Paludisphaera rhizosphaerae: one gene and its partner. The protein of the gene in region 1 binds, or shares a complex with, the protein of each later gene. Links are inferred from orthologs where the notes say so. Each region holds a gene or a part of one and is shown on either strand. Other genes may lie near its edges.

Evidence for each region.
Region 2: the proteins of G5C50_RS05915 (region 1) and G5C50_RS16865 are in contact, whole or in part, in a crystal structure (PDB 5UE9), measured with the Lactococcus lactis proteins. The link is inferred for Paludisphaera rhizosphaerae from one-to-one orthologs. Residues at the interface, in WP_023189152.1 of Lactococcus lactis: Leu4, Gln5, Ala47, Ser48, Met49, Leu50, Leu51, Arg52, Arg53, Met95, Leu98, Arg223, Met224, Ala225, Cys226, Ile228, Gly229, Ala230, Cys231, Tyr232, Ala233, Val235, Glu236, His237, Asn243, His244, Ala245, Lys247, Glu250; in WP_025017116.1 of Lactococcus lactis: Gly25, Phe27, Phe29, Glu32, Tyr33, Lys35, Tyr36, Lys48, Phe56, Thr60, Pro61, Arg62, Val63, Ala64, Glu65, Thr66, Ala67, Ser68, Gly69, Met70, Ile74, Gln77, Pro223, Glu251, Phe274, Ala275, Pro277, Phe278.

The regions. Positions count from the first base shown.
Region 1 is NZ_JAALCR010000003.1:338,388-352,924, forward strand. The notes cover bases 6,273-9,272. They hold G5C50_RS05915 (dihydroorotate dehydrogenase electron transfer subunit), read left to right. Parts: upstream 6,273-7,328; coding sequence 7,329-8,216; downstream 8,217-9,272. Other genes in these bases: G5C50_RS05910 (pseudouridine synthase), read left to right, coding at 6,273-7,332; G5C50_RS05920 (UvrB/UvrC motif-containing protein), read right to left, coding at 8,229-9,002. Outside these bases: G5C50_RS05890 (glycoside hydrolase family 5 protein), read left to right, coding at 37-1,164; G5C50_RS05895 (DoxX family protein), read left to right, coding at 1,161-1,589; G5C50_RS05900 (sulfatase family protein), read left to right, coding at 1,624-3,108; G5C50_RS05905 (hypothetical protein), read right to left, coding at 3,314-4,525; more of G5C50_RS05910, read left to right, coding at 5,587-6,272; G5C50_RS05930 (IS630 family transposase), read right to left, coding at 9,311-10,351; G5C50_RS05935 (FHA domain-containing protein), read left to right, coding at 10,574-11,884; G5C50_RS05940 (M48 family metalloprotease), read right to left, coding at 11,860-12,921; G5C50_RS05945 (hypothetical protein), read right to left, coding at 13,038-14,036; G5C50_RS05950 (serine/threonine protein kinase), read right to left, coding at 14,084-14,537.
Region 2 is NZ_JAALCR010000012.1:80,095-94,563, forward strand. The notes cover bases 4,422-7,353. They hold G5C50_RS16865 (dihydroorotate dehydrogenase), read left to right. Parts: upstream 4,422-5,393; coding sequence 5,394-6,314; downstream 6,315-7,353. Other genes in these bases: G5C50_RS16860 (DUF1559 family PulG-like putative transporter), read right to left, coding at 4,422-5,118; G5C50_RS16870 (hypothetical protein), read right to left, coding at 6,319-6,855; G5C50_RS16875 (class I SAM-dependent methyltransferase), read right to left, coding at 6,947-7,353. Outside these bases: G5C50_RS16840 (methyl-accepting chemotaxis protein), read left to right, coding at 1-1,435; G5C50_RS16845 (chemotaxis protein CheW), read left to right, coding at 1,494-2,000; G5C50_RS16850 (CheR family methyltransferase), read left to right, coding at 2,002-2,868; G5C50_RS16855 (protein-glutamate methylesterase/protein-glutamine glutaminase), read left to right, coding at 2,878-4,008; more of G5C50_RS16860, read right to left, coding at 4,051-4,421; more of G5C50_RS16875, read right to left, coding at 7,354-7,630; G5C50_RS16880 (acyl-CoA thioesterase), read left to right, coding at 7,757-8,284; G5C50_RS32715 (Sec-independent protein translocase subunit TatA/TatB), read right to left, coding at 8,353-8,679; G5C50_RS16890 (Sec-independent protein translocase subunit TatA/TatB), read right to left, coding at 8,728-8,943; G5C50_RS16895 (hypothetical protein), read right to left, coding at 8,998-9,261; G5C50_RS16900 (hypothetical protein), read right to left, coding at 9,552-10,025; G5C50_RS16905 (DUF1559 family PulG-like putative transporter), read right to left, coding at 10,135-11,205; G5C50_RS16910 (pyridoxal phosphate-dependent aminotransferase), read right to left, coding at 11,683-12,852; G5C50_RS16915 (cytochrome c), read right to left, coding at 12,927-13,346; G5C50_RS16920 (DUF1559 family PulG-like putative transporter), read left to right, coding at 13,603-14,469.

The DNA of each region.
Region 1 (14,537 bases):
GGCCCCAACGAACCGCGGGCCGGGAGGACGACGATTATGCGACGGCGGACGTTCCTGAACAGCGCCGCGGCGGTCGGCGCGGTGAATCTGGCGGGATGGTCGACGGCGACCGAAGACGGCGCGTCGGCGGCGAGGCCCGCGACCAAGTGGCGAGGCGTGAACCTGGGCGGCTGGCTCGCCCTGGAGAAGTGGATCACCCCCACGCTCTACGCCGGTACGAAGGCCGAGGACGAATACTCGCTCAGCCAGGAACTCGGCCCGAAGGGAGCGGCCGAGCGCCTGAAGCGACACCGCGAGACCTGGATCACGGCCGACGACCTCCGCTGGCTGGCCGATCGCGGGATCAACTCCGTTCGCATCCCGATCAACTACGGCGCGTCCGAGGAAAACCCGCCCTTCGTCCCGGCCCGTGAGACGCTCGACTGGGCCTTTGAGACGGCCGCCGCTAACGGTCTGGGCGTGCTGCTCGACCTCCACGGCGTCCCCGGCAGTCAAAACGCGTGGGACCACAGCGGACGGCAGGGGACGCTCGGCTGGCACACCAGCCGCGAGAACGTCGAGCACTCGCTGCGGATCGTCGACGACCTCGCCGCGCGTTTCGGCTCACGATCCAACCTGATCGGCTTCCAACTCCTCAACGAGCCCCGCTGGGACGTCCCGATGGACATCCTGAAAGGCTTCTACCGCGACGCATACACCCTCGTCCGCAAGCACATCCCCGCCGATCGCGCCTCGGTCGTGATCCACGACGGCTTCCGCCCCGGCGAGTGGTCCGGGTTCATGCAGCCTCCCGAATATCAGAACGTGGTGATCGACACACACTGCTATCAGTGCTTCACCGACGAGGACAAGAAGCGGTCGATCCGGGATCAAATCCGCTTCGCCCTGACGGATCGCGAGGAGCGGGTGGCGTCGCTCCAGAAGACGCTCCCCTGCATCGTCGGCGAGTGGTCGTGCGCTTTGCCGCCGGAATCGCTGCGCGGGCTCCACGGCTTCGCCCGCGACGCCGCCGTCCGCGCCTACGGCGACGCCCAGCTCCTCAACTACGAGACCGGCCGCGGCTGGTTCTTCTGGACCTACAAAACCGAGGCCGGCGGCGGCTGGTCGTTCCGCGACTGCGTCGAACGTGGCTGGCTGCCCCCTCGATTTGGAGACCACGCATGACGATCGACGCCGAGATCCCCACGACCTCGACGCCCCGCACCCGCACCACGGCCGCCTGGACCGGCATGGTCTTATCAACCCTGGCCATCCTCTTCCTCGTGATGGACGGCGTTATGAAGGTCGTGAAAGCCGGCCCCGTCCTCGAAGCCAGTGCCCCACTGGAAATCCCCGTGTGGACGATCCCGATCATCGGCGGGATCCTGCTGGTCCAGACGCTGCTCTACGCGATCCCGCAGACGGCCGTCCTGGGCGCGGTCCTCTTGACCGGCTACCTGGGCGGGGCCACCTGGACCCACCTGCGTATGAATGGGTCGCCGTTCGAGCTGGCCTTCCCCAGCATCCTGGCGACCTTCGTCTGGGGCGGTCTGCTGCTTCGCGAGCCCCGACTCAGGGCCCTGTTCCCGTGGCGTCGACCATCACGATAGACCAACGAGCCACCTGAGGAGCGAGAACATAACCATGAGGCTGACTCTCCTGACGGGAATTCTCGCCATCCTGTCGCTTGCCTCCGTCCGCGCGGCCGAGCCTCCCAACATCGTCCTTATGATCGCCGACGACCTGGCGTGGGACGACTGCGGCCCGTTCGGCAACCCGCACGTCGGGACGCCGAACATCGACCGGCTGGCCCGCGAGGGGATGTGTTTCGACCGGGCCTTCGTCATGGCCAGTTCGTGCAGCCCCAGTCGTTGCAGCATCATCACCGGGCGCTATCCCCACAACACCGACGCCCAGGAGCTGCATCAACCGCTGCCGAAGGAGCAAGTCACGTTCGTCGAGAAGCTCAAGGCGTCCGGCTACTGGACGGCCGCGGCCGGCAAGTGGCATCTCGGCGGCGCGGTCAAGAACCGGTTCGACGTCGTCCGCGAGGCCAACGCCGCGGGCTATCAGTTGGGGACCGGGAAGGACGCGGGGGACAAATTGGCCTTCGAGGGCGCGGGCGCCGCGCAGAGCGGCTGCGACCAGTGGGTCCCCGTCCTGCGCGACCGTCCCAAAGACAAGCCCTTCTTCCTCTGGCTGGCGTCTCTCGACCCGCACCGCGACTACCAGCCGAACACGATCCCAACGCCCCACCGCCCGGAAGACGTCGTGGTCCCCGTTGAATTGCCCGACACGCCCGAGGTCCGCAAGGACCTGGCCCTCTACTACGACGAGATCAGCCGACTCGACCACTTCGTCGGCGCTGTGCTCGACGAACTCGACCGCCAGGGGGTCGCGAACGACACGCTCGTCCTGTTCCTCAGCGACAACGGCCGGCCGTTCCCCCGGTTCAAGACCACCGTTTACGACGGCGGCGTCAAGACGCCTCTGATCGCCCGCTGGCCCGGCCGAATGCCGGCCGGCGCCCGCTGCGACAGCCTGGTCAGCACGATCGACCTCGCCCCCACGTTCCTGAAGCTGGCGGGCGTCCAGCCCGGCCCGACGTTCCAGGGCAAGGACGTCTCGCCCTTGTTCCGCGACCCGACTGCCAGGATCAACGACGTCATCATCGCCGAGCGGAACTGGCACGACTACGCCGCGCGGGGCCGCTCCGTCCGTTCCGAGCGATTCCGGTACGTGAAGAACGACGACCGCGAGAGCAACCTCAACCCGCCCGCCGACGCCGTCCGCAGCCCCACGTTCGTTGCCATGCGGAAGCTCCGCGACGAAGGCAAGCTCACCCCCGAGCAGTCCACCTGCTTCTTCAGCCCCCGTCCCGCCGAGGAACTCTACGACCTGACCGCCGACCCCCACGAACTCAAGAACCTCGCCGCCGACCCGAAGTACGCCGAGACGCTCGTTGAGATGCGCAAGACCCTCGCCGACTGGCAGCAACGAACCAACGACGTCGCGCCCGACAAGCTCAGCCCCGACGAGTTCGACCGCGAAACCGGCGACCCACTCCCCAACCGCGTACGGCCCCGCCCCACAAAGCGGGCGACGGCGAAGAGCGCCTCGGCGCCTTGAAGTCCCTCTCCCGCCGGGAGCGGGTCCTGAAAGGGCTCCGCGAGTTGGCCCTCATCCGGACCATACAGGGGGAAGGTGGCCGCAAAGCGGCCGGATGAGGGGGGGAATCCAAGGGCTGAGGCAAACGCAACCACCTCGAAAGGTGAAGACGAAGGCGATGACCTAGAGCGCCGGCCGTTTCGATCGCCTCTGCCGCTGCGAGTCTTCAATCGGCTATTCGGCGGGCGGCCTGACCGTTGAAGCCGTTTCGCAGCCGCCGGCTCACGACCAGTCCGCCGACCCCAAGCACGATCAGGACCGAGGGCTCGGGGACAGGCGTCTCGTCGAGCGGCGTGAGCAAGAGATACGAATCGACGCCGTCTTTCTCGCCTTCCGCGAGGATCCAGCCCGCCTGGTTGATGGTAATCGCGCTCGTGATCAACCATCCCGAACTCGCGTCGACAAGCTGATCGAGCCGAAGGGCGGTCCCGTCGCGGAAGAGAGCGCCGAAGTTTCCTTCCTCGTCTTCGGCTCGGCCGACGATCACCCCGGCGTCGTTGATCGCACTGGCGATGGAGTATCCGATTGAGTCGGGCGCCAGGTCGATCATCTTTCCGTCGCGATAGACAAAGGCGTGCAACGTTCCATTCGCGGTCTCCGCCGTCCCAACGACTTCGCCCAGGTTGTTCAGGCCGGCCGATGAGCTGTATGAGCCGCCGAGCGTCCCCAGATCCACAGACTTTCCAGTCCGATCCCTCAAGTAGGCGTGCGAGGGGTCCCCCGGCCAGGGCTGGGAGGTCCCCGCGACCTCGAGATGATCATTCAGGGCGGCGGCGGTCGTTACGCCTCGCCACCTATTGTAAGCCCACTTGGCGGGGTCCCCGGCCAGCCCACCCGCTGATGCAACATCGTCGGAATCCACCGATCCGGTCCTTGCCGAAGCGGGCGACAGCAGGATGGAGCGTTGCTCATTCTGACCGCCGTTGAGGTTCGACCAGTGGTAGTCGGTCGCCACGCCGATTTGCCATCCCTCCGAGTTGGAGGCGGTCGTCCGATATTCGACGCGATCACGCGTCAGGGGGCCGTCTTTCCAGGTCCAGGACTCCGAAAACACGACGTCGCCGGCCCTCGTGATTCCGATCGGAGACGAGTAGATGGGCATGCCTGCGAAAACTGCTGAGGTCGTCGGTGCCGGCGACGGAACCTGTGACCAGCGGCCGTCGCGATAGACGCCCGCGACCCAGGGTCCATAGCCGTAAGGAGGGAGACCGGGGCTCTGGCTCGACACACCGACCACCTGGCCGGAATCGTTCATCGCCACCGGTCGGTAGTCCGAGCCGAGGTCCGTCACCTTGTACAGCGGCGTCCCCGAAGCGGTGGGGGCCGAGGCGACCAGGAAGATCAAACCCGCCGCCATCATCCAGCGTCCCGACGACATGACCCCTCCATGGAAAGTCCCACTCCTCGGCCGGGCCTCCACCACGGTCGAATGCATTGAGACCATCGCTCTCTCAACCCCAGACGTCAAGATCAGCCCAATCCATACTGGGCGTCAGAGGCGTCGTGGCGAAGGACGGCTCACTCGGGGGGGATGCTGACTCGGGAATCGAAATCCCACAATTCCGCGACCAAAAATTGCGGTCATAGCCCCTACTCCTTTATGGAGGGTTGTGTGATCAGCACGCACGACGACGGACGATCGGCGGCGTTGAGAGAGGGGCGCGACCACGATGAAGTCGACGAACGAACCCATTCACTGCGAGGCGGACATGGTCGCTCTCGCTTCATTTCATCCGCCGGCGCCGTGGGCCCAGGGCGATCCAGAAATGGACGCTCCTCGCTCAAGATCACCAGTACCGGCCGGAAGCCATTTCTGGGTCAAACGTTGGAATCGGGGGCCGGGGCCACGCTTGCGTGGCGATGAAACCCAGATCCGTCTTTCTTCGGTGGTATTGATCGAGGAGTGTCACGAAAATGGTCGATCGAACCCGATCACGCCGCCGGATTCTCTAACGCAAGCCCATTCCCCACATAGACTTGCCCTCCCAGGACAGAGCAACAGCGACGGACGATCGAACCCAACCGAACCCGCCCGACTCGGGCGTCGGCAGATCCGGCCACGTCCGTCGTCATTCCATGGCCCAACTCGTGCGGCCACGCCAGTCAGTTCCAACCATCAGGATGAGACGTTGGGGGCGAGGGTTCTCGGAAATTGGTCGATCGAAGCCAATTCCCGAGAGTCGCCGAGCGCTGCAACTCCCTGGCTCTGTGGAGCCTATGAAGAGCATGGGCTTTCACGAATTGGGACCGTTCCGCGCGAACGAACCCGCCGCGAATGTCGTATCGAAGCCGGCGCAACCGCTGGTGGAAGCGGGGCGGAAAATCGTAAGATGAAAGTCGTCCAGCCGCGCGGGGGGTGCAACGTTTCTCGCGAGCGGTCGAATCGGTTCCGGTGGCCCGTTCGCTGCCGTGCATCAAGAAAGACGAGGAGCGTGGGCCATGGCCGAACGACGTTCGAATCCGGGCGGCGGTAAAAAACGTCCGCCGCGACAGGAAGGGGGCGGTCCGCGTCCGCCCGGTGGTCCCCAGCGGAGTCTCTCCGGCGCGGGGAGGAAGCCCAAGCGGTTCGGCCAGGATCAGGGTCCGCCGGGACCTGGCGGCAAGCCGCCGCGCGCCGGCCAGGGTCAAGGCCCGCCGTCGGGACCGGCCGATCGCAGGCCGCCGCGCGGTCGGACGACCGGCGAAGGTGCGCCCCGCAAGCCGCGCCGCCAGCCGTTGAAGTCCAGCCCCGAGGCCGAGAAGGGCGAACGCCTCCAGAAGGTTCTGGCCTCGGCCGGCCTGGGCTCACGCCGGGCGTGCGAGGAGTACATCCTCCAGGGCCGCGTCACGGTTGACGGCAAGACCGTCAAGGAACTCGGCGCGCGGGTCCACCCGGACGAGGTCACGATCGCCCTTGACGGTGAGAAGCTCAAAGCCGAGCGCCACGTCTACTACGCGGTGAACAAGCCCAAGGGCTACGTCTCCACGAATGAGGACCCCGCCGGCCGGCCCCGCGTCGTCGACCTACTCCCCTCGGTCCCCGAGCGCGTCTACACCGTGGGACGGCTCGACGAGGACAGCACCGGGCTGATGATCCTGACCAACGACGGCCAGTTCGCGAACAAGCTGGCCCACCCGCGGTACGGGGTCGAGAAGATCTACCGGGCCGTCGTGGCCGGCACGCCCAGCCAGGAAGTCCTGGCCCGGCTGACCGAGGGCGTCTGGCTCTCCGACGGCAAGGTCCGCGCCAAGCGCACCCGGGTCGTCGGCACGCAGGGCGAGGCGACCATCATCGAGCTGGTGCTGGCCGAAGGCAAGAAGCGCGAAGTCCGCCGGATGCTCGCGAAGTTCGGCCACAAGGTCATGTCGCTGACGCGCATCGCCATCGGCCCGATCAGCCTGAAGGGGATCCCCGTCGGCGACGCCCGGCCGCTGTCAAGGACCGAGGTCGACATGCTCCGCAAGGTGGCGTCCGGCATCGCCATCTCGCCGCCGCGCGACCTCGCCCCCGATGCCCGCCCCCGCGGTCGCAAGCCCGACCAGGGCCCGCGCCGGCCGCATTCGGCCGAAGGTCGCGATCAGGGACCGCCGCCGCGCCGGGGACGCGAGTTCGACCCCGAGGCTCTCGGCTCGCCCCCATCCCAGCGCCGGGGACGCCCTCCCCAGGGCCGTCCCGACGATGATCGCCGCGCCGCCCGTCCGGAGCGATCGCCGAGCGGCGTCCGCCCGCCCCGCCAGCACTTCGAGGAAGGCCCGGAGGGTCCGCCGCCACGCCCGCAAGGCAAGGGTCGCCAGGGATACCGGCCCGAAGGCGGACCGCCGCGCGGCAAGGCCGCATACCGACCGGAAGGAGGCGGACCGCCGCCGCGCGGGAAGGCTCCGTACCGACCCGAAGGGGGACCGCCGCCACGCGGGAAGGGCGGCTATCAACCCGAAGGCGGATTGCCGCCGCGACCGCCGGGTCCGCCGCCGTCCCAGCGTCCGCCGCGTCCCGCCGGCCCGCCGCCGTCGCAGCGTCCTCCCCGCCCCGAAGGGCCGCCGTCGCCCGAACCGAGGGGAAGGCGGATCATCGGGCTGGACAACGTCTACCGTGAGACGCCCGAGAACGCCGGGCCGGGCGGCCCGCCCAAGCGGCCGATGCCGAAGCGGCGTCCGCTGCGCAAGGCGGCCGGAGTCAAGCGGAAGCGACCGGGCGAGGATTCATGAGCGACCTCTGCACGAACAACGCCCTGATGCGTCCCGCCGCGCTCGTCCTGGAGAACAGGCCGATCGCGCGGGACACGTTCCTCCTGCGGCTCGACGCCGCCGAGATCGCGCGCCGGATCCTCCCCGGCCAGTTCGTCATGGTGCGAGCCTCTGAGGAGGGGGCGGACGACCCCCTGCTCGGCCGACCGTTCGCCCTTTACGACGTTCAACGCAAAGGGACAGGCGAGCCGGTCTCGTTCGACGTCGTCTACCTGGTGATCGGCCGGGGGACGGCCGCCCTCTCGCGTAAGCGACCCGGCGACCGGCTCGACGTCTGGGGTCCGCTCGGCAACGGCTTCGGGCCGTCGCCGGGCCCGGGCCACGCCCTCTTCGTCGCCGGCGGCGTCGGCCAGACTCCATTCCTGGCCCTCGGCCGCGAGTGGCTGGGCGCGACGACCTACGGCGAAGGCGAATCGCCCAAGGGTTCCCCCGTCGAGTCGGCGACCTTGCTCTACGGCGTTCGATCGGCCGATCTGCTGGCCGGCGTGGCGGACTTCGAGCGGGCGGGGATCCGGGTGGAGGTCGCGACCGACGACGGCTCCGCCGGCCGTGCGGGGTTCGTCACCCAGCTTCTGGCCGAGCGGCTCCAGGCCGGTCAGCGTCCCGCCAAGATCGTCGCCTGCGGCCCTCCGCTGATGCTGGCGGCGGTCGCCGGCCTGGCTCGCGACCACGGCGTCGCGTGCGACGTCTCCCTGGAAAACCACATGGCCTGCGGCTTCGGAGCCTGCTTCAGTTGCGTGACGCCGATCCTCCAGGACGACGGCCGACCCGACCTCCGCCGCGTCTGCGTCGAGGGCCCCGTCTTCCCGGCCGACCGGGTCGACTGGTCCCGCCCCTCGCATTGATGAAGTAAGAGATCAGCGTCGACTTTTGGCCTGCTGGGCGCGGATCTGGTCCCGAATGCGAGCGGCCGCTTCGTAGTCCTCGCGGGCCACGGCCTCATCGAGCTGCTCTCGCAAAGTCTTTTCCACAGCGTAGTTGCGACGAATTTCCTGCTCGTTCAAGCGGAGTTGTTCGATGAGCGACGGGTTGGGGGATTCGGTCGCATCGCGTTCCTCCCACCAGGTCCGCTGGTGCAGAGCGATCCTCTCAACGCCGTCGCGGAGGGCGTCGATGGCCTCTTCGGGCCGTCGCCGCTCCAGGGCCATGGCCGCCTGCGCCTGGGCCTTGTGGAACTGCACAAGCCCGCGGAACTGCTCGTGTGAGGCGATGTAATCCTCGTCGGCCCCGTGCTTTCGGACGAAGTCCATGAGGGCCAGGGTGTGGTCGGAATCGCGGATGGCCAGTTCGTAACGGCGGAGCGAGAGCCAGGCCATCCGACGGTGATAGAACTGGACGAACTCGCGGTCAGCCTCGACGCAATGGTGCTGCGACATCACCCAGTTCGAGCCCGGACTCTCGCTGGTCCCTCGGTTGGCGGCATGGTAGCGGAGGTAGTCCAGATAGGTCGTCGCCCCATGCGGCCGGGAGCCGTCCGGACGACCGGCGACCTCCAGTTGAAGCACCCCCAGCTCAATCCGGATCTGCAGGACGTTGCGACCGTCCCGGGCGCGGATCTCACGAGCCAGCACCTCCCCCGGCTCGGGATCGTAGGGCCACCCCTGGATGACGTCGTCCAAATCCTTCCGCATCCGCCAGCCCCCCGAGCGCGTCCGTTGCCGCCCCGCTTCCACCGCCTCTTGTCGAATTATAGTCCTCCCCGCATCGCAATCCTACAAATCACGAGCCCCAGCCGCCCAGCCTCCCGATTCTCGAACGCGATTTCCAATTTCCGCCCCGCCACCCCCTTGAAAATGGGACGACGACTCGGCATCATGTTCCTATCAATCCCACCTGCCATCGCCCTCCTAGCTCAATTGGCAGAGCAGCTGACTCTTAATCAGCGGGTTGTAGGTTCGAGTCCTACGGGGGGCACTTTAACATCATGCGAGCAAATGACTTAGGGAGAGAGGCCGCCCGAAGGAATTAAGGGGTGGCAGTGAAACTCGCCCAATCTCGCCCTTAAGTGCCTGTCAAGGCAGTATTTCTGCTGACAGCAAAACTCCGGGCCGTTGAGTCGCCTGTGGTTGCTGATCCTTTGCCGACGGCTACTAGAGCGCCGACCTATCGCATCGCGTACATTGTGCGGGAATTGAACCAGCCGACGATGTCTTGCGGTGTGATGATGCTTGCGCAAGGCGTCGCCGATCGCGTCGATCACGGCGTCAGTCGAGCGGGCCGCGGCCGACCTCAGCTCGCCCTTCAGCTTCGAGAACATCTCCTCGATCGGCGAGAAGTCGGGACTCGAGGTGGGCAGCGGGATGACCTCCGCTCCGGCTCGGTGGACGGCCTTCAGCACCGCGGCCGCCTTATGCGGCGACACGTTGTCCCAGATCACGACGTCGCCGCGATGCAGCCGCGGGGCCAGGACCTTCTCCGCGTAAGTCTCGAATGCGGCGGCGTCGGTCGCCCCCCGGAACACGAACGGGGCCGTCGCGCCACGGAATCGCAGGTCGCAGATCAGCGTCAGCGTCGTCCACGACCGTGGGGCCGCCGCCTCCACTCGCCCCCCCTCGGGGGCGCGGCCGTAGGCCCGCGTCATCGACGTGTTCGCCCCGGTCTCATCCACGAAGACGAGGCGCCTCGGGTCGACGCCCGCCGCCGCCTCGAGGAACGCCGTGCGTCTCTCGCGACCCTCGGGCGTGTCGCGTTGGGCGTCGTGGAGGACCGTCTTCTTGCGGGTGATCCTCAATCTCTTCAACGCCCGCGCCACGGTCGTGCGACCGCAGTCGACGCCCAGGCGGTCGCGGAGTTCGTCCAGGGTGGCGTCGGGTTGCTCGCGGACCAGCCCCCAGAGCCGCTTGAGGTCGTCGCCGCCAAGAACAGGGCGACGTCCGCCGGCGTGCGGCCTGGGATCGACCGAGCCGGTCTGGCGATACCGCTTCAGGAGCCGAACGATCGTGGAGACGTCGACGAGGAACCGCGCGGCGATCTCACGCAAGGAACTAAGGAACTCTCGCCAGCCGCCACTGTCGCCAGGATTCGCTCGCGAAGATCTTGAGAGTAGGGTCGCACGATGCACCTCCTGACTACCCTCCATTGTATTCAGGGCAATCCGATCGGTCGGCGCTCTAAAGCATCGAACGGGCGATGGATTAGAACTTCATGTGATTGCCGGGGTAACGAACGAGCCGCCATGCGGCCTATTGAGAGCCTTGCGACAATGAAGACCTCACTGATCGTCGGATCGAGACCGGAATGCGATGTTGTGGTAACAGTCCCTTCGGTTTCGGGGCGTCATTGCCAGGCGATCCGCGAAGGAGATGTCGTTTACCTGCAGGATCTTGATTCGCGCAACGGAACTTACGTCAATGGCAACCGGCTCGCGGGGGCCGATAGGGTCGCGATCACGGCCTCGGATATTGTCCATTTGGCGAGCCATCAACTCGACCTTGCCCCGGTGTTCGCCGATCTGTCGATGACCGCCGCCTCGACCGAGAGGTATCTGAGTCTTAAAGGGGATTCCGCCGTCGTCGGTCGCGGGATTGACTGCGATATCACCGTGGCTCTACCGAACGTCTCCACGAGACACGCTCGGCTCGCCAGGGTCGGCGGCGAAGTCATGGTCGAAGACCTCGGGTCGGCGAATGGGACGTTCATCGATGACGTCCCGGTTAAGAAGCCAACCGTCATACCGCGCCAAGGCGTCCTAAGTCTGGGATCAAGCCGATTCCGGCTCACACAGGATTCTTGGGGCTCGCTCCCACTAGTGATCGCGTCTCAGCCGACGTCCGGTGTTCTTGGGACCGTTCCGCCCACGGTCGCTCCATCGCTGTCCGTTAAGGCCGCCGAGACGTCGGCTATCGGCCAGAGCAAGATGGCGATACTCGCGGCTGGAATCGCCGCCGCTCCGATGCTGGCCGGCCTTGGTGCGAGACTGGCGGACGGTGGAGGGTTCACCGCTCCGTTCATCCTTGCATTGGCGGCACCGGCGCTGGGGGCGCTAGACGTGCTCGCTCTCAGCCAAATGGGCGTATCTGGACCGTGGGCCCTAGCGGGGGTTGTCGGGTCGATCGTCGTTCAGGCCGCGCTGCTCGGGGTCCTGGGGGCTCCCTCCGCGCTTCCTTCGGCTCTAATCATCCTCGCCCTCGCCGGATTCGTAGGAGCCGCGGCCGCAGCCTTGATCAAGTCTTGCGTGCCTGTAGGGACAGGACCGCAGGCTGCCGCCACGATCGGGCTTGTCGCTGCGATGGCGTCCCTGGGGGGACTCGTCCCGATGCTCCCCGACCTTCCCGCAATTCTCAGGCCCGCGGCTGCGTTGTCACCGACTCGTTGGGCCTTCGAAGGGCTCGTCCTCGCGGATTCGGCAGCGAAGCCTGTCGCAGAGCGGATCTTCCCCGCGGCGACTCACCAGATGGGAATGCCCGCGGATTGCGCGGCCTTGACGCTTATGGCGACGGGTCTCGTCGGTCTCATCGCCGCATTGCGAAACACTAACGGCGTCGGTCCTCAGCCGGCCTTCTCAGCTGCCTGAGCGGGCAATTTGTCCTTGAGCCGCTTGAGTCGTTCCGCCGCGCTCGGCAGAGCCCGATAATGCAACTCAAATAGCGGGGTGTCAGGCTCGTCCTCCGGCCTGACATCGCCCGAAAGGAATCCGTTCGCACCCGCATATCGGTCGAAGTTCGTCAGAAATGCGAGGCACTCCCGACGTGTGGAATAAAGCCTCTTGAGTTGTTGCAATGCCCAGTCGTCGGCCTCGAACTCCAGCGTCTCGCCATAGCTGCGAGGGAAAATGAACATCAGGAAAAGCTCGCCCGTCCCGTAGGGCAGGTCCTTCAAGGCAGGCGTTCGCAGGCATCGAATCGCGTCGCCTCGATCGACATGATGGATCTCATGCGCCAGCGCAAACTGCAGGACGTAATCCTGGTCCTCGCTGGCCCAGTTCATCAGGCCTCGCGTAACGTACACGTAGCCGCCTGGATGGGAGAAGGCGTTGACCGCGTCCGAATCAAGGATGTTAAAGCGGTATCGAACATCCTTTCTCTCGCAGTTCTTCAGGATGGGCTCCGCGGCTTCCATCAATCTGCGTTCCATGTCCTCGTTTTGGAATCGACGAGTCAACTGAGATTGCATCACCATGCGGTTGAGTTCTCTTCCCAACTCCAATTCCTGGTCGGCGGTTAATTGATCCAAATCCCACTTACGCTTGGCTTCGCGCGAGGCGAAATATGGGTTGATCGACTCCAAACCGATTGGTGCCTTCGCATCCAAGGTTGAGTCGCCGGCTTTGGGTGCAGCGTCGGGGGGGGCGGGTGCAGGCGAGGCGTCGACGGCTTTGGTCTCGGCAGGAGGCTGCGTTTCCGGAGTAGCGACGACGGGGGCCTCTGCAAGGGGCTGGGTCGTCGCAACCGATTTCGTCGCCAGGTCCGGGACCGGGACTGGCTCGCTCGCAGGGGCGACACGGATCGGCGGCGGGGCGGGCTCGAGAGAATTGGAACGATCGGGCTGATCGGCAGGAAGGGCGGCGGAACCCTCTCGCTGCGGCTCCGGCTGGGCCGCCGCCTCCTTCAAGCCAATCCTATGCACCTGCCCGAGTGTCCCAACGAACCAGCAAGAAACTATCACGTAGACAAGAGCTCCAGCGGCGATTCCGGCTTTCCTGGCCACAGGGATGCTCCGGGAATAGATCAGGGGTGGACCGGGGCGGGCTGGCCTTCGGCTTCGGGATTCTTGACCATTTCATAATGGGTGCGAAGCCTGGAGTAAATCTCCGGGAAAATCGCCTTCTCTTCGGGGGTGACCGCGGCACCGAACTGAAGGTTGTGGTTCCGCATGTATTGCCGCAGATCGTTGACCGTCGTGCCGGAGTAATGGTCGAGATCGTGCAGGGCGAGTTGGAGTCTGTGGGTCTTGAGCATCTCGACCGTACTCTCCAACTCGCGGATGCGCTGAGCGCCCTCGATGTTGCGCCGATCGTTGGGGCGATCGCGAAACGCTCGTTCGAGGTCGGTCCCCATGTTCTTGACGGCCGCGGAAAGCCTGTCGATGGCCGCGATACTCGTCGCGCCCTCAACCTCCTGCTCCAGGACATTCGCCAGCGCGTCCTCGTAGTCCTTCCGGACGCCGTCGAAGCGGGGGTCCTGGAACGCCAGGGGCCATTTGCCTCGCTGGCGGAGGACCAGGCGCCTCATCGAGAAGCTCTGAGCCCCTAGCCCCGCCACCTTGAACGGGAGCCTGCGAACCTCGTCGACGGTCAGGCCGATCGCCGGGGTGCTGTGAACGGACTCCGAGTTCACACCGGAGTTCATCTTCTCAAGGATCTCGTTGAGCGCATCCCCCGTGTCCACGTCGCGTGCCTCCGGCGAGTTGAGGATGCGGTCGTGGATCTTGCGGTAGTTCTCCAACCGCTGCATCTGCAGTTGGTGGCGGTGGATGGCGTTAAGGTAATTCTGCATGGCCAAGGACGCGGCGACGTACTCATTGAAACGAATCCAGGTGTTGAGGTGGATGGACTCCGCCTGCGCAGAAGACTTCGCCCCGAGCCCGCGTGCCAGTTCGGCGAAACCCAAGCCGCGCAGATAGTCACCCTCGGGGGTAGAACCCGGTTCAAGGACGAGGACCTGGGCACGTCCTGACGTGGCGGCGCTCAGAAGTATGAGGACGGCCAGGCTCAAAGGCTTCCACATCAATCGGACCTCCCGCTGTTGAATTCGGGGCGTGACTTCGTTGTGGATCATCGGCCCCTCTGCAAGGCCCGGATTCGGGCGTCGTATTCGGCCTGGTTCTGCCTCACGATCCGAGCGGACGCCGCGGCGACTTGACTGAAGAATCTGTCGAACGCCGCCGCGCGTCGGTCGGCGGCGGCGTATGATCGGGCCTTCTTCACCTTGCTCCGAATCGTGGAGACGAACTTCTCGCCGCCAAGCCGTTCGACCCATTTCGCTCCATCGACGTAACCGCTGTAGCCATTGTCGCCTGACGCCTCGATAGCAACGAAATTTCGGTCGAGTTCGCCAGCGGCGAGTCGGACCTTGTCGTATCCCAAGAGAACTTCCATGGCGACGATCGTCAGGATGGCGTCGCCGCCAGTCTTCGGTGCGTGGACGTGAATCCGAACGACGGTCGGAACCTCGGGCTTGCCATCACCGCGGAGTTTTAATTCCGCGATCTCCTGCTCGTAGATCGAC
Region 2 (14,469 bases), on another replicon or contig:
CTTACCCACCCGGTACAAGGACATCCGCGACGCCGCCGTCGGCGCCGTCGTGGGGCACTCCCAACTGGACGGGGTCTCGGACGTGGTCTCGGGAGAGACGATCGTCCCCGAGATCGTCGGCTTCGCGTCGATCAAGCGGGCGCTGCCGACCGACGCGACGATCCGGCCCGGGTTCGCCGTCCTGACGGCCGTCCCCCTGGTCAACGCCTATGAGACGATCTACAACTCTCAATGGACGATCTTCAAGCTCCTGGTGGGGATCGTCCCTCTGACGCTTCTGTTGAGCTTCCTCTTCGGCCGCTGGTTCATCCGGCCGCTCTTGCAGATCATCCGGGTCACCGGCGACCTGCATCAGGGGCACCTCTACAACCGCACGGGGATCGTCCGATCGGACGAGATGGGGAATCTGGCTGGGTTGACGGACTCCGTGGTCGGCAAGCTGTCGGAGGTCATCAGCCAGATCCGCAACACGACCGACTCGGTCTCCACGGCGAGCAACGAATTGAACTCGTCGGCCCAGCAACTGGCCCAGGGGGCGCATGAGCAGGCGGCGACGCTCCAGGAGATCGGCTCCAGCCTCCAGTCGGTGGATGGGTCGGTCGCCCGCAACGCCCAGCACGCCCGCGACACGGCGAGGACTGCCAACGAGGCCAGCGCCCAGGCGAGCAAGGGGGGCGAGGCCGTCCATCAGACGGTGGCCGCGATGCGCGAGATCACGCAGAAAATTCTGATCGTCGAAGACATCGCCTATCAGACGAACCTGCTGTCGCTGAATGCGGCGATCGAGGCCGCCCGCGCCGGCCCGCACGGACGAGGGTTCGCCGTGGTCGCCGGCGAGGTCAAGAAGCTCGCCGAGCGCAGTCAGGCGGCCGCCCAGCAGATCAGCGACCTGGCCAAGAAGAGCGTGGCCGTGGCCGAGAACGCAGGCCAGCTCCTGGAGCGAACCGTCCCCATGATCCGCGACACCTCCGAACTGATCTCGGAAATCGCCGCCGCCAGCCAGGAGCAGATGAACGCGATTCGCGAGATCAACATCGGCGTCAAGCAGCTTGAGGACGTCGTCTCGCAGAACGCCGCGGCCAGCCACGAGTTGGCGGCGACGTCGACCGACCTGGCCCAGCAGTCGTCGAGCCTCCAACGTGAGGTGGAGTTCTTCCGACTGGAGGCCGGCGCCGCCTCATCGCCGCCGCCCCCCACGCTGGGCGGCCCACCACCTCGAGGGATCGCCCACCACCGGCCTCCCAAACGGCCCCCCGCGCATCTCGGCGAGATGCCGCGCGGCGAAACCCACCACGCGACCGACAACGGCTCCGGAGGCCGAGGCCACGGCGCCCCGCTGCCGCCGCCGGGACCGCCGCCGGGGATCGTCCCGCCGCCTCGAGGCGGGGTCGTGGTCAACCTTGACGACGACGACAATTTCGAGCGATTCTCATGAGGGCCGGAGTCGAATTCGACGCGACCACGCGACCCCACGCCCCGGGAGGGCCCCGCGGATGATCGACGCGACCACCGAGCCCGCCGCCGACGCCGACCGCGACCGAGCCCAGTCCTACGTCGTCTTCCGCCTCGGCGGCGAGGGATACGCCCTGGAAGTCCTGCGTGTTCAGGAGGTCCTCGACGTTCTGGCGATCACCGAAGTCCCCGGCTCCTCACGATGCCTCCTGGGGGTGATCAATCTTCGCGGCCACGTCGTCCCGGTCTATGACCTGAGAATCCCGTTCGGGCTCGCCATCGACCCCAAGCCGGCCCGGGCGCCCAGCGTCCTGATCGTCGAGAACGAGGCCGGCAACGACTCCGACGTGACGGGGCTCCTGGTCGACCGCGTCTCCGACGTGCTGGAGTTCGCTCCTGAGCAGGTCCAGCCGTCCCCCCAACTGGGGCTGGGCAAGACCACCCCGTTCGTCCGCGGCCTGATCCGCCACCAGGACGCCTTCCTGCTCGTGCTGGACGTCGACCGCGTGTTCTCCGTGCTGGCCACGATCAACGGCGAGGGGGTCTAACGTGGCGTCGTCGGGCCTGCCGCCATCCTCGCCCCCGGGCGAACCCGATCCGTGGTCGGAGAAGGACTTCGGCTGCGTCGTCGGCTTCCTCCGGAGCCAGATCGGCATCTCGCTGGAGACGCACCGCATGGGGCTGCTCCAGGCACGCCTGCGCTCGCGGCTTCAAGCCCGAGGGATCGCCAGCTTCACCCAGTTCTATGACCAGGCCCTGCGCCCCGACCCCACCGGCTGGGGGGCGCAGTTGTTGATCGACCTGTCCACGGTCAACCACACCTCCTTTTTTCGAGAGCCGGCCCACTTCACGTTCATGGTCGAGCTGGTCCAGAGCTGGCTCCGCGAGACCCCGTCGGCCCCGGTTCGCCTCTGGTCGGCCGGCTGCTCCTCAGGCCAGGAGCCCTACAGCATGGCCATGGCGCTGGCCGAGACGCTGCCGCAGCACAACCTCGCCCGCATCGACATCTGGGGGAGCGACCTCTCGCTGGAGATGCTGAAGGTCGCCGCCGGCGCCATTTACACCGCCAGGGACGTCCAGGGGGTCTCTCAGGCCCGACTTCGACGCTTCTTCCTACTGGGCCGCGGGCCTCGCGAGGGCTCGTTCCGGATCGTCCCGGAGATCCGCGACCTGGTGAAATTTCGACACATCGACCTCCGCACCGGGATCTGGCCGATCCCCGCCGACTTCCACATGGTCTTCTGCCGCAACGTCTCGATCTACTTCTCGGACGACGATCGGCAGGCGCTGTTGAACCGGCTGGCCCAGCACATCCGGCCCGGCGGCTGGCTGGTGATGGGAAACGGGGAGATCCTCCCCTCGGTCCCGGCGATGTTCCGCAAACACTCGCCGTCGATCTTCCAGAAAGAGGAGTGACCGTCCGCCATGGCCCTGCGCGACCGCTCCAAAACATCGCCTCCCGGCCACCACGTCACCATCGAGGTCATGGTCGTCGACGACAGCGCCGTGATCCGCCAGCGGCTCAAGTCGATCATTGAATCCGACCCTCGTTTCCGCGTCACGCTCGCGGCCGATCCTTATGAGGCGGTCGCCATGCTCAGCCGGTCGGTCCCCGGCGTGATCGTGCTGGACGTCGAGATGCCCCGGATGGACGGCCTGACCTTCCTCCGCAAGCTGATGAAGCAACACCCGATGCCCGTGGTGATGTGCACGTCGGTCGCCGAGCGGGCCGTCACGGCGCTGGAGATGGGGGCGATCGAGGTAATCGCCAAGCCCGATTGGCTCAACGCCGCTCGGCTGCCGGAGTGGTCGGAGAACCTGCTGGAGAGCGTCCGCAACGCCGCCCGAGCCGGCAAGCTCCCGTTGCGGGAAGAGCGCCCCCAGGCCGCCTCCGACCCCCGCCACTCGGCGGACGTCGTCCTGCCGCACGCTCCCTACATCCCTCGGGCGACCCTCGGTGAGCCGATCGTCGTCCTTGGGGTGAGCACGGGCGGCGTTCAGGCGATCCAGGCGTTGCTGCCCCACTTCCCGGCCGACGCCCCCGGTATGGTCGTCGTTCAGCACATGCCGGCCGACTTCACGGGCGCCTTCGCGGAACGCCTGAACAACGACCCCCGCATCCAGTTGGAAGTCGTCGAGGCCCGCCACCATGAGCCCATCCGTCGAGGGCGAGTTCTGGTCATCCCCGGCGGGACCTCGCACGGGCTCGTCCGACGCCACGGGTCGGGCTACCGCGTCGAGTTGAACGAGGGTCCGCCCGTCTGCCTCCACCGGCCGAGCGTGGAAGTTCTTTTCCGGTCGGCCGCGCAGGCCGCCGGCCCCGCCGCCGCGGGCGTCATCATGACCGGCATGGGCGACGACGGCGCGGGCGGCCTGCTTGAAATGCGCGAGGCCGGCTCGCTGACGATCGCCCAGAATGAGGCCACCTGCGTCGTCTTCGGCATGCCCCGCGAGGCCATCCGGCGCGGGGCCGCCCGTTACGTTGCGCCTCTCGACTCCATCCCCCACACCATCATGGCCTGGGTCGCCGACCCCGGCGCCGGCACCTGGCACTGATGCCAGGACGCCGGCGTCGTTGGGGCCGAGATCGCTCGTCGATCAATACGAGTCGGACGAAACGACTTCGCCGCCGGCTGCGGAGTTGATCGCCAGCCAGGTGGGCATGCTGATGCTGTTCTTGACGAACCGCACCGAGCCGTCGCCGAACAGGACGTTGATTCCGCCGGAGTGCTTGCTGCGAGCCCCGGCGTAGGCCAGCTTGTCGCCGGCGCCGCCGACGCAGGGGAGCCCCTGAACGGGTTCGCTGACGCAGAAGACCGTCTGGTTCAGGAAGTCGCCGCTGATGCCCGAACGGTAGTAGTCGGTCGGGTTGTTCGGCGCCAGCCGGGCCATGTACGAGGCACCGCCGGGGAGCGTCGACCACATCATGCCGCGGACGTCATACTGGGCGCCCTGGAGCACCTCCGCGGCGAGGGCCGTGTTGCTGGACCCGTCGGTCATGCCCGCGATCCCCATCGTGAAGAACCCGAACGCTCCCTTCTGGAACGTCGGCAGGGCCCCGGTTGCCGGGTCGACCATCGGGCTGACAGCCGGGGTCGTATCCTGCCCCCATTGCAGGTTCCCCCAGTTCGCCCCGTAGTTCCCCTTGGTGAAGGTGATGAAACTCATCGCCCCGCCGGCGTACGCCGGGGTAATCTGGAACTGGTTGATCCGGTCGCTGGGACACTGAAACGTGCTCATCTTCGTCGTGGCCACAGTGCTATTGGCGATCATCCCCAGGGGCAGCGGGAGGACGGGCCCCTCGGCCCCGAGCTGGAAGTTGTACGCGTTCGAGAGCACCCCCTGTTCGATGTAGGGGAGCATCAAGCAAAACCACGGGGTGTTCTGGCAGTTGCTGAAGATGTTCGTCTTGCAAGCCGAGGCCCCCGGGACGAGCGTGCCGCCGACGCCCTGGATGCAACCCGTCGGGAACGAATCGTTCGCCGTGTGATAGTTGTGCATCGCCAACCCGAGTTGCTTGAGGTTGTTGACGCACTGGGCGCGGCGCGCGGCTTCGCGCGCCGCCTGCACGGCCGGTAATAAGAGGGCGATCAACACCGCGATAATGGCGATGACGACCAGTAGCTCGATCAGCGTGAACGCGCGCAGCCTCGAAGACCTGGACATGTGCGACAGGCTCCTGAACGCGAATTGTCGGGAGAGGACGACCGAACAAGATCGATGACGGTTTGACTTGCCCTCGTCGACGAGGGACGCACCGATCACAATATCCATCGGCGGCGCCCGTGGCGAGAACGTTCTGTCAATGTCTTACAATTTTCAGAATCCCTAAATCCGACCCCCGCCTTCCTACGCTCGAAAGCCTGGCAGCGAAGGTTCGAAAAGGCCATGATGAAGCCGTGGCGCTGGGGTGAACCTCATATGAAGGGAGTCCGACGACGGTGGTCGACTTGCGCGTGAAGTTGGGGCGGCTCGAACTGAAGAATCCGGTCCTGACGGCCTCCGGGACGTTCGGCTACGTCCGCGAGATGGCGGGCTTCGTCCGACTCGACCGCCTCGGCGGCGTCGTCCCCAAGACCGTCACCCAGCGACCGAGGGCGGGAAATCCCACCCCCCGGACCGTCGAAACCCGTGCTGGACTGCTGAATGCCATCGGCCTCGACAACGACGGCATCGACCACTTCCGCGAGCACCATCTGCCCTACCTACGCACGCTCGGCACGGCTGTGATCGCGAATATCGCCGGTGAAGACGAGAATCAGTTCGTCGAGATGGCCGCAGCGCTGGGTGACGAGCCCGGTCTGGCGGCCGTCGAGTTGAACGTCTCGTGCCCGAACGTCAGCCACGGGCTCGATCTGGGCGTCGACGCCGCCGCTGTCGGCCGGCTGGTGCGGCGGACCCGCGAGGCTTGCCCGCACCCGATCATCGCCAAGCTGACCCCCAACGTCACCGACGTCGTCGCGATCGCCGCCGCCGCCGCCGAGGCCGGCGCGGACGCCGTCACACTCATCAACACCGTCCGGGGGATGGCGATCGACTGGCGCAAGCGCCGGCCGATCCTGGCCAACGACGTCGGCGGCCTGAGCGGGCCGGCAATCAAGCCGATCGCGCTGCGGATCGTTTGGGACGTCGCCCGCGCCCTGCCGAAGCTCCCCATCATCGCCGTGGGGGGGATCGCCGACGCCGACGACGCGCTCGAATTCCTGGTCGCCGGCGCCTCGGCCGTCCAGGTCGGCACCGCCACCTTCTACAACCCTCGCGCGGCCGAGGACGTCCTCGACGGGATGATCCAGCGCCTCGACGACGCCGGGATCGCGAACGTCTCCGAGATCATCGCTTCGGGGCGCTCGAACCGGGGCTGACGCCTCAGCGGCGGGCCAGCAGCCGAAACGGAGCCGTCGCCACGCGCCAGGCGGCGGCCAGTCCGATGCAGACGACAGCCCCGAGGATGGCGAAGCTCATCGGGCCGTCCTGGGCGTAGGCGCCCAGTTGAGAGGCGAACGCCCAATGTGCGGCGGCCCCGCAGGCGCCGCCCACCAGCGCAAGCTTCGTCTTGGGGATGCCGCCGAAGATCCAACCCAGGACGTTGACCACCCCCACCGCGAAGGTGAGAACACCGGCCGCCGCGAGCCCGAAGGTCGTCGCGGCGACGAGCGCCCCCAGGATCGATTTGGTGAAGATCCCGCCGACGATGAGTCCCGTCAGAGCCCCCGCGGCCCCGTAGTCGCGGACGGCGTCGGTCCAGTGGTCGTACGACGCTGGTGGGGCTTGCTGCCCTTCCCAACGGCGCCGGTCGGCCTCGCCGTTCCAGTAGCCGACGACCTCAGCCGCGGATCGCGGGGCACCGGTGGAGAAACCCGTCGATCCCGCGTTGTATCCGCGGTTGTAGTCTTCAAGGCTCATGGGGGATCCCCTCCGCCTGGTCGATCGGCCGCGACATCGCAGCACTTCTGGGAAATCGACGACGGCGGACCAGCCGCTTGAGCCGTTCCCGTCAGCGATCGCGCCGGACGACCCGAAAGACCGTCCCTTGCCGAGGGCCGGCCTCGTCGACCGTGCGGACGGGGACTCTCGTGCAGGCGAAGCCCCGCGCGGCGACCAGATCGGGGAAGTCCTCGGACGCGGTCCGATACGGAGTCGTCAGCAAGGCCTCGCCGCCGGGGGCGAGCATCCGGTCGAGGACGTCGACGACCAGCGGGACCAGCCGCCGTTCGTAGAGCACGTCGGCCCCGAGGATCCGGGGGAAGGTCAGCGCAGGGGGCTGCCGCCAGTCGAGGATGAGCGTTTCGGCGCGGTCGGCGGGGAAGCCGCTCTCGGAGACGCTGCGGTGGATGAAATCGAAGGGGGCGGGTTCGTAGTCGCTGAACCGGACGCGGAAGCCCAGCGCCATTGCGGCGAGCCCCCCCAGGCCCAGTCCGCAGCCCAGTTCCAGCACCTCGTCGTCCCCCGGCGCGACGCCTCCCCAAAGCTCGGCGACGGCCTCCACGAGCATCCGGGCTCCGGGCCAGACGTACGCCCAGTAGGGCATGTAGTCGTCGGCGCGGTTGCGGTCGTGGACGTCCGGGTCGTCCAGCAGTCGGTCAGGGTCGGCGGGACGCACCAGTCGAATGGGTCGGCCGGCGACTTCAAAGGTGGAGACGGCGGCGGGGCCGCGATACACGGAGGAGGCGAGGGACATCGGCGGTCTTTCGAGGCTGGATCAGGTGGTTTGACGTTCGGCTTATACTTCAATTAAGTCCGCCGCAACGACCGGGAGAACGACGACGCGGCGGGCGATCCTTCAGCGTAGGAGATCGCGTCGACGATGGACGCTCCCAGGAATGAGGACCCGACAGCCCCCCGCGCGGCGATCGACTCGCGGGTAAGCCTCTCGATCCTCACAGTGCCGGGCCAGGCTAACCCGTTCGGCACGCTGCACGGCGGGGTCATGCTGCGGATGGCCGACGAATGCGGGGCGGTCTCGGCCCTGCGGCACGTCGGCAAGGGCCAGGTCACGACGGCCGCGATGGACTCCATGACGTTCCTGTGCCCGGTCTACGTCGGCGAGCGGGTGGAGATCGTCGCCGAGGTCACCCACGCCGGGCGAACCTCGATCGAGACCCAGATCGAGATCTACGCCGAGGCCTTGCAGCACCCCGGTCGGCGCAAGGTGGGCTCAGGCTATGCGCTTTACGTCGCGCTCGACGACGAGGGGAGGCGCCCCCACGAGGTTCCCCCCTTGCTGTCGGTCACTGAGGCCGACCGCCTCCGCGACGAGGCCGCCGCCGCCCGCCAGGCCGTTCGGCTGGCCCGGCGGGAGGAGGCGAAGCGGCACAAGGCGGATTTTCTCTGATCCGACGCGACGGCCCGCGAACATCCCGTAGGCTGGGCCGAAGACCCAGCCTACCAGCCGCCAACGACTCAGTTCGTCGCCGGAGGGGCTTCGGCGGTGGTCGAAACTGCGCCGGGGACCTCGAACTTGGGGACGGTCTCGTCGACCGTGGTCGAGCTGGACGACGAGCCCTCGTAGGACGACTTCGGGGCCTGGTACGGGGTGGTGTAGTTCGAGATCGCCGAGGACGACGACGAGTCGACGTCAAGGGCGCTGGTGACCTCGTTGAGGCCCTTCTTGAACTCGACGATCCCCTTGCCGAGCGACCGTCCCACCTCGGGGAGCCGCTTGCCGAAGAGCAAGACGGCCAGCCCCATGACGATCATCATCTCCATCGGCCCGAGATTCGGAAGCATGCGGCAGGCTCCGTAATGCGCTGGCGGTCGATCCGCTTCTGGTCCGGGTCAGGGGGTCGGCGGGGTGATCTTCTTGTCGGCGTTGACGGCCTGGTCGAGTTCGTCCTCGATGCCGGCGACGCCCTTCTTGAACTCGGTCACGCTCTTGCCGAGCGACCGCATCACGCTGGGGAGGCGGTTGCCGAACATCAGGAGCGAGACGAACGCCACCACGAGCAGTTCCGTCGTGCCGAGGTTGGGCAGGAAGGCGAGAGGCAGGGGCATGGCTGGGTCCTCTGTCGGTCGAATAGGGTCGGTCGGGTCGACTTCGAAATCAGATCAATGAGGTCCGGCGGCGATCAGGGTCCGAGTGACGATCCAGGCGGCCACGGCCGCCGCGGCGATCAAAGCGAGCGCCCAGAAGAGGCGGTCGCCCCGAATCAACGAGGCTCCGACGGGTTTGGGGGGCTTGCGCCCTCCTCGCCGGACGGGGCTGATCCAGGGCATGACGGTTTTGGCGCGGTCGCTCTTGAGCACGCCCGAGCGGCCGTAGAGCGCCGCGGCGACCATCGCGATCAACACCAGCTCGCGAAATCCGATCATCGCGCCTCGCCCTTGGCTCGCAAAAGCGGTCGGAGGACGCCTGATCCGCGACGGACGCGGAGGCGCTTGTATGAGAAGGTGAGGCCCACGGGAAGCGGGCCGCCGAGGAATTGTCGCGCACGGGGCGCCGCCAGGTTGGTGGGGGCCGACAGCTCGGCTCCGCCCATAGGCCAATGCGTCTCGACAGGGACGACGCGGGTGGGACTACGTTCTACTTATCCTACCGCGGCTGCGCCCCCTGTCAATCCCCCAGCCGAGGACGGAGAGGAGGCGAGCCTCGGGGGCCTTCGTCAGGATTTCTTAACCTTGGCCTTGGCGGGGTCCTCGATCGTCCCGGCGGCCTTGGGCGCGGCCTTGAACTCGTCGGCGGTCATCTTGCGGATCGTGCGATTCTTCATCAGGACGAAGCCGCCGGAATCCGGGACCGACTTCTCGTAGGCGAGAACCTCGTCGGCCGAGTCTCCCTTACCGCCGGGGGTCGTGTCGTCGAGTTTCACGCTCCAGATCACAACCAGATTGCCCGACCTCACTCCCTGGACTCCCTCGGGCATGGACTCGGCGAAGGAGGCAAAGTCCTTGATCCCCGAAGGCGGCTTCTTCTGGGTGTCGGTGAAGGCGGCGTAAAGAGCGCCGATCTGGGCGAGCGGGCCGTTCTCGGACTCGGCCGACGTGACGCTGTTGTTCACGGTCGGACCGCCGTCGCAGCCGGCGACGGCTCCCAGGCCGGCCGCGACGATCAGCGGGGCGACAATAGTTCGAAACATGGCGTTCCCCTATCTGTCTCTCGTTCGGGATGGTTGGAAAGCAAGACCGGGCGGCGAGCCCCAAGGGGACGCCGCCCGGTCGTTCGATCGGCTGGCTGAAGGGCTGAGATCAGAGGGCGTCGGCGCTGATGACCTCGCCGCCGGCGCGGGTCCCCACGGCCATCCAGGTCGGCAGGCTAATCGAGTCCTTGACGAAGCGAACCGAGCCGTCGGCGTTAAGCACGCACACGCCGCCGGAGTGGTTGCTGCGGGCCGCAATGTGTGAAGCGCCGGCCGCTGAATCCAAGCAGTCGAAGCCCTTGTAGTTGGGCGGGACGGTGTGGGCGTAGGTGGACATCGCCTGAAGCGCCCGGTGATACTGCAGGCCACGGTAGTTCAGCGGCAGATACGTGCTGGTATCGCAGTCGCTGGGGGGCGCGTAGTTGCCGGCCGTCGTCGTCCAACCCTGCGAGCGATGGGCCATATCCTTGGCCATGATCTGGGTCGTCGTCGACGGCTGGCTGGACCGCTTGGTCTCCGAGAACATCGCCGTGTTGCTGGTGCCGTCGGTGATCGAGGCGATCGTCACCGTGCTAGTCACCTTGCGGAAGTCGGGGTTGGTGGCGATGCTTCCGGTCAGATTGAAGGTGATATTGAAAATGCCGAGCAGGATCGTATTGGTCTCCGCCGTCCCCACCGCGGGGGTGTTGAAGAGTTGGGCGGCCGTGGCGCCGATGCAGCCGTAATAGCTGTTCGATCCGTAGGGCTGGCCGCTGCTGCCGGTCATCTTGTTGGCCGTCATGTCGGACGGGCAGACGAACGAGGCGATCTGCTGACACCTCGCCGTCTCGTTCTCCGGATAGGTGTGGACGTCGAGGTCCAGGTTGAAGGCCCCGTACAGCGAAGCCTGCTCCATATAGGGCAGAATCAGCGTCAGGATCGATCCGCGGATGTACGCGGCGGTAAGCGCGCCGGAGACCTTGGGAACGGGCCCCTGGCCGTCGGGGAACTTGGTGTTGGCGTTCTCGAAGTTATGGACCGCCAGGCCGATCTGCTTGAGATTGTTGACGCATTGGGCCCGCCGGGCCGCCTCGCGGGCCGCCTGCACGGCCGGCAGCAGGAGGGCGATCAGGACGGCGATGATGGCGATCACCACCAAGAGCTCGATCAGCGTGAAGCCGCGACGTGGGAGTGGTGTCATGGGAGAGCATCCTGGTCGAAAGGGGGGAATCCCTCGCCGAGGGGCGGTGTGCGGGAGGCCTTCGAACATTGAAGGCGTGCAAGCCCGGGAGCCTCGGTCGGAGAGGCCTTTGAGCGAACGCAAGGCTGAGTTTTTGAATTGATAAGGACGGTAGGCGGGACGTCGCCGTCGAGAAATCCGCCGATCGGAGGCCTGGCCGGTCGACATGACACCGCCGGTGGTCATTCAATCAAACAGGGACGACCCAGGCGACTTAAAATTTCGTAATTTCTTCTGCTGTGTTGATATTTCTCATCGCAACTCATGATGATCCCAAATCCGGGTCCAGATGCAGCGGTTTGCTCTGTGGCTGCAGCGAAGCAGCAGCCCTGAGTTCGACAAGGCCAACTGCCCCCCAGAGGCGATGTCTCTCGTGGACACTCCACGGGAATTTCCGATCTCTTGGCGACAGGATCAGAGAAGCGGAGGAGGTTCGCCTCAACCAACTTCTCTCAGACCCTGTAGGCGACGGGCCGCCTCGTCGAGGGTCTCGTCCTTCTTGCAGAAGCAGAAGCGGACGTACGACCTGCCCAGTTCCTTGTCGCGGAAGAAGCTGGAACCGGGGACGGTCGCCACGCCGACTTCGCGCACGAGCTTCTCGGCGAAGGCGACGTCGTCGGTCGCCCCGAACGGGCGGATTCCGGCCATGATGTAGTACGCCCCCTGCGGCGCGGCGAACTCGAAGCCGACGTCCCAGAGCACCTGGCTGAAGCGGTCGCGCCGCGCCTGGTAGGAGGCGGCGAGGCCGTCGTAGTATTCGCGGGGCAGCCGATAGGCGACGGCCCCAGCCTCCTGGAGCGGGGCCGCCGCGCCGATCGACACAAAGTCGTGGACCTGGCGGAACGCCTTGGTCAGATGCGTCGGCGCGAGGATCGTGCCGACCCGCCAGCCGGTGACGGAGTACGTCTTCGACATCCCGCCGACCGTGACCGACCGCTCCCACATGCCGTCGAGCGACGCCAGAGCGACGTGTTTACGGCCGTCGTAGACGATGTGCTCGTAGATCTCGTCGGTGATCCCGATCACGTCCCACTTGCGGCAGAGGGCGGCGACGGCCTCCAGCTCCTCGCGCGAGCAGACGCCCCCCGTGGGGTTGTTCGGGTTGCAGAGCACGATGGCCTTGGTGCGGTCATTGAAGGCGGCGGCCAACTCGTCGGGGTCGAAGCTCCAGTCGGGGGGACGGACGGGGACGAACCGGGGCGTCGCGCCGGCGAGAACGCAGTCAGGCCAGTAGTTCTCGTAGAAGGGCTGCGAGAGGATCACCTCGTCGCCGGGGTTGATGATCGAGAGCAGGGCGACGAGCATCGCCTCGGTGCTGCCGCAGGTGACGGTGATCTCGGATTCAGGGTCGACGGTCAGGTCCAGGTGCCAGGCGGCGTGTTCGGCGATCGCATGGCGGAGGTCGTGGGCGCCCCAGGTGATCGCGTACTGGTTGACGTCGTCCTGGATGGCGCGGCAGGCGGCGTCCTTAAGGACCTGCGGAGCGGGGAAATCCGGCATCCCCTGCGCAAGGTTGACCGCGCCGTGGCGGCGGGCCTCGATCGACATGCCTCGGATGACGCTGTCGGTGAATCGCGAGGACTTGACCGAGAGGAGAGGATGCTGCATCGAAGGCGTCTCAGAACGAGAGCGGGGCGGAGGAGAGCCGTCGCCTCGCATCAGCGCGGGCGACGGCTTGGGGATCACTCGGGGCGGTGCGCGTCGTGGCAGGACTTGCACGAGCCGCCGATCGCCTTGGCGGAAGCCTTCAGCTCGCCGGAGTCCTTCTTGTCAGCGGCCGAGGCGAGCTTCTTGGTCTCGTCGGTCAGGGCCTTGGTCAGCTTCGCCCACGAGGCCTTGTCGCCCTTGGGGGGGTCGTTCTTGCCGAGGTCGGGGGCGTATTTGCTGAAGAGGTCGGAGACCTCCTTAACCTTGGCCCAGTCGGGCGAGTCGCTCTTGGCGGCAGCCTGGAGCGACTTGGCCGGAGCGGTCTTGCCGGCGAACAGCTTCTTCATGACGACCTCGACGGAGGCCGGGTCGTCGGCGGCGGCGTCGACCCGGGCGGAGATCAGGCCGGCGACGATCAAGACCGCCAGGCTGGCGCCGCAGATCAGGCTCTTCATGCAATACTCCTTCTTGGGAACTTCAAGAGTGGGGCCTCTAGACAAGGAAGGGGCCCCCCGATTGCGTCGACGGAGAGCGAGGACGGGCCGCGCGGCCCGTCGGCGTCCAGATAGACTACCGGCAAGGCCGAACCGCGGCCAGAAGAGACCGCGCCGGTTTCCCCTCCGTGCGACGACGAGTGTACAAGCCGAATCCCGGCGGTTTACAATCCGACCGAACTCGACACCTGCGACCAACACACTCTGAGGACGCGACATGCGACAGCCGCACGAGTCGAAAGGCTTCACCCTCATCGAACTCCTGGTGGTGATCGCCATCATCGCCGTCTTGATCGCGCTGCTGCTGCCGGCCGTGCAGTCGGCCCGCGAGGCGGCCCGGCGGGCCCAATGCGTGAACAACCTCAAGCAGATCGGCCTGGGGCTTCACAACTACGTCTCGACGCACAACGCCTTCCCGCCAGGGCGGATCAACAGCCATATCGCCGGCCGGGGGAACACGTGGGGGGCCTACGCCCAACTCCTTCCTCAGATTGAGCTGGGCGTCGTCTTCAACGCCTTCAACTTCAACCTCTCGCCCGACATCGACCCCGCCAACACCACGGCCGGCGGCATCTTCATCTCGACGTTCCTCTGCCCCAGCGACCCCAGCCCGCCGCAATACGCCCAGACGAACTACGGCATGCACAACTACCCGGTCTGCGTCGGCAGCCTCTACCCCGTGGTCCAGAGCCCGTTGGACGCCTCCGGCGCGGCGTTGGGGATCCGTCCCGACGGCATGTTCACAGAGAACAAGGCGACAACGATCGGGGCCGTGACGGACGGGACGTCGAACACGGTTGTGATTGCGGAGTCGATCCGGTCGGTCCCGGGGATGACGTTCGCCCAGGCCCCTCTGAACGGCTTCGTCATCACGGGAAACAATACGACGAGCGGCCCGCCGATCACGTCCGACGCCGACTATCAGTCGCTCTGCGTCACCAACTCGCCCCCCGGCTTCCAGGTGACGCGCGGCAGCAAGTGGTTCTACGGCGCCCCCGGCCACAGCATGTACAACAACCGCCGACGCCCCAACGATCCCCAGGTCGACTGCCGGGGCGGTCTGCCGCACAGCGACAAGAGCGAC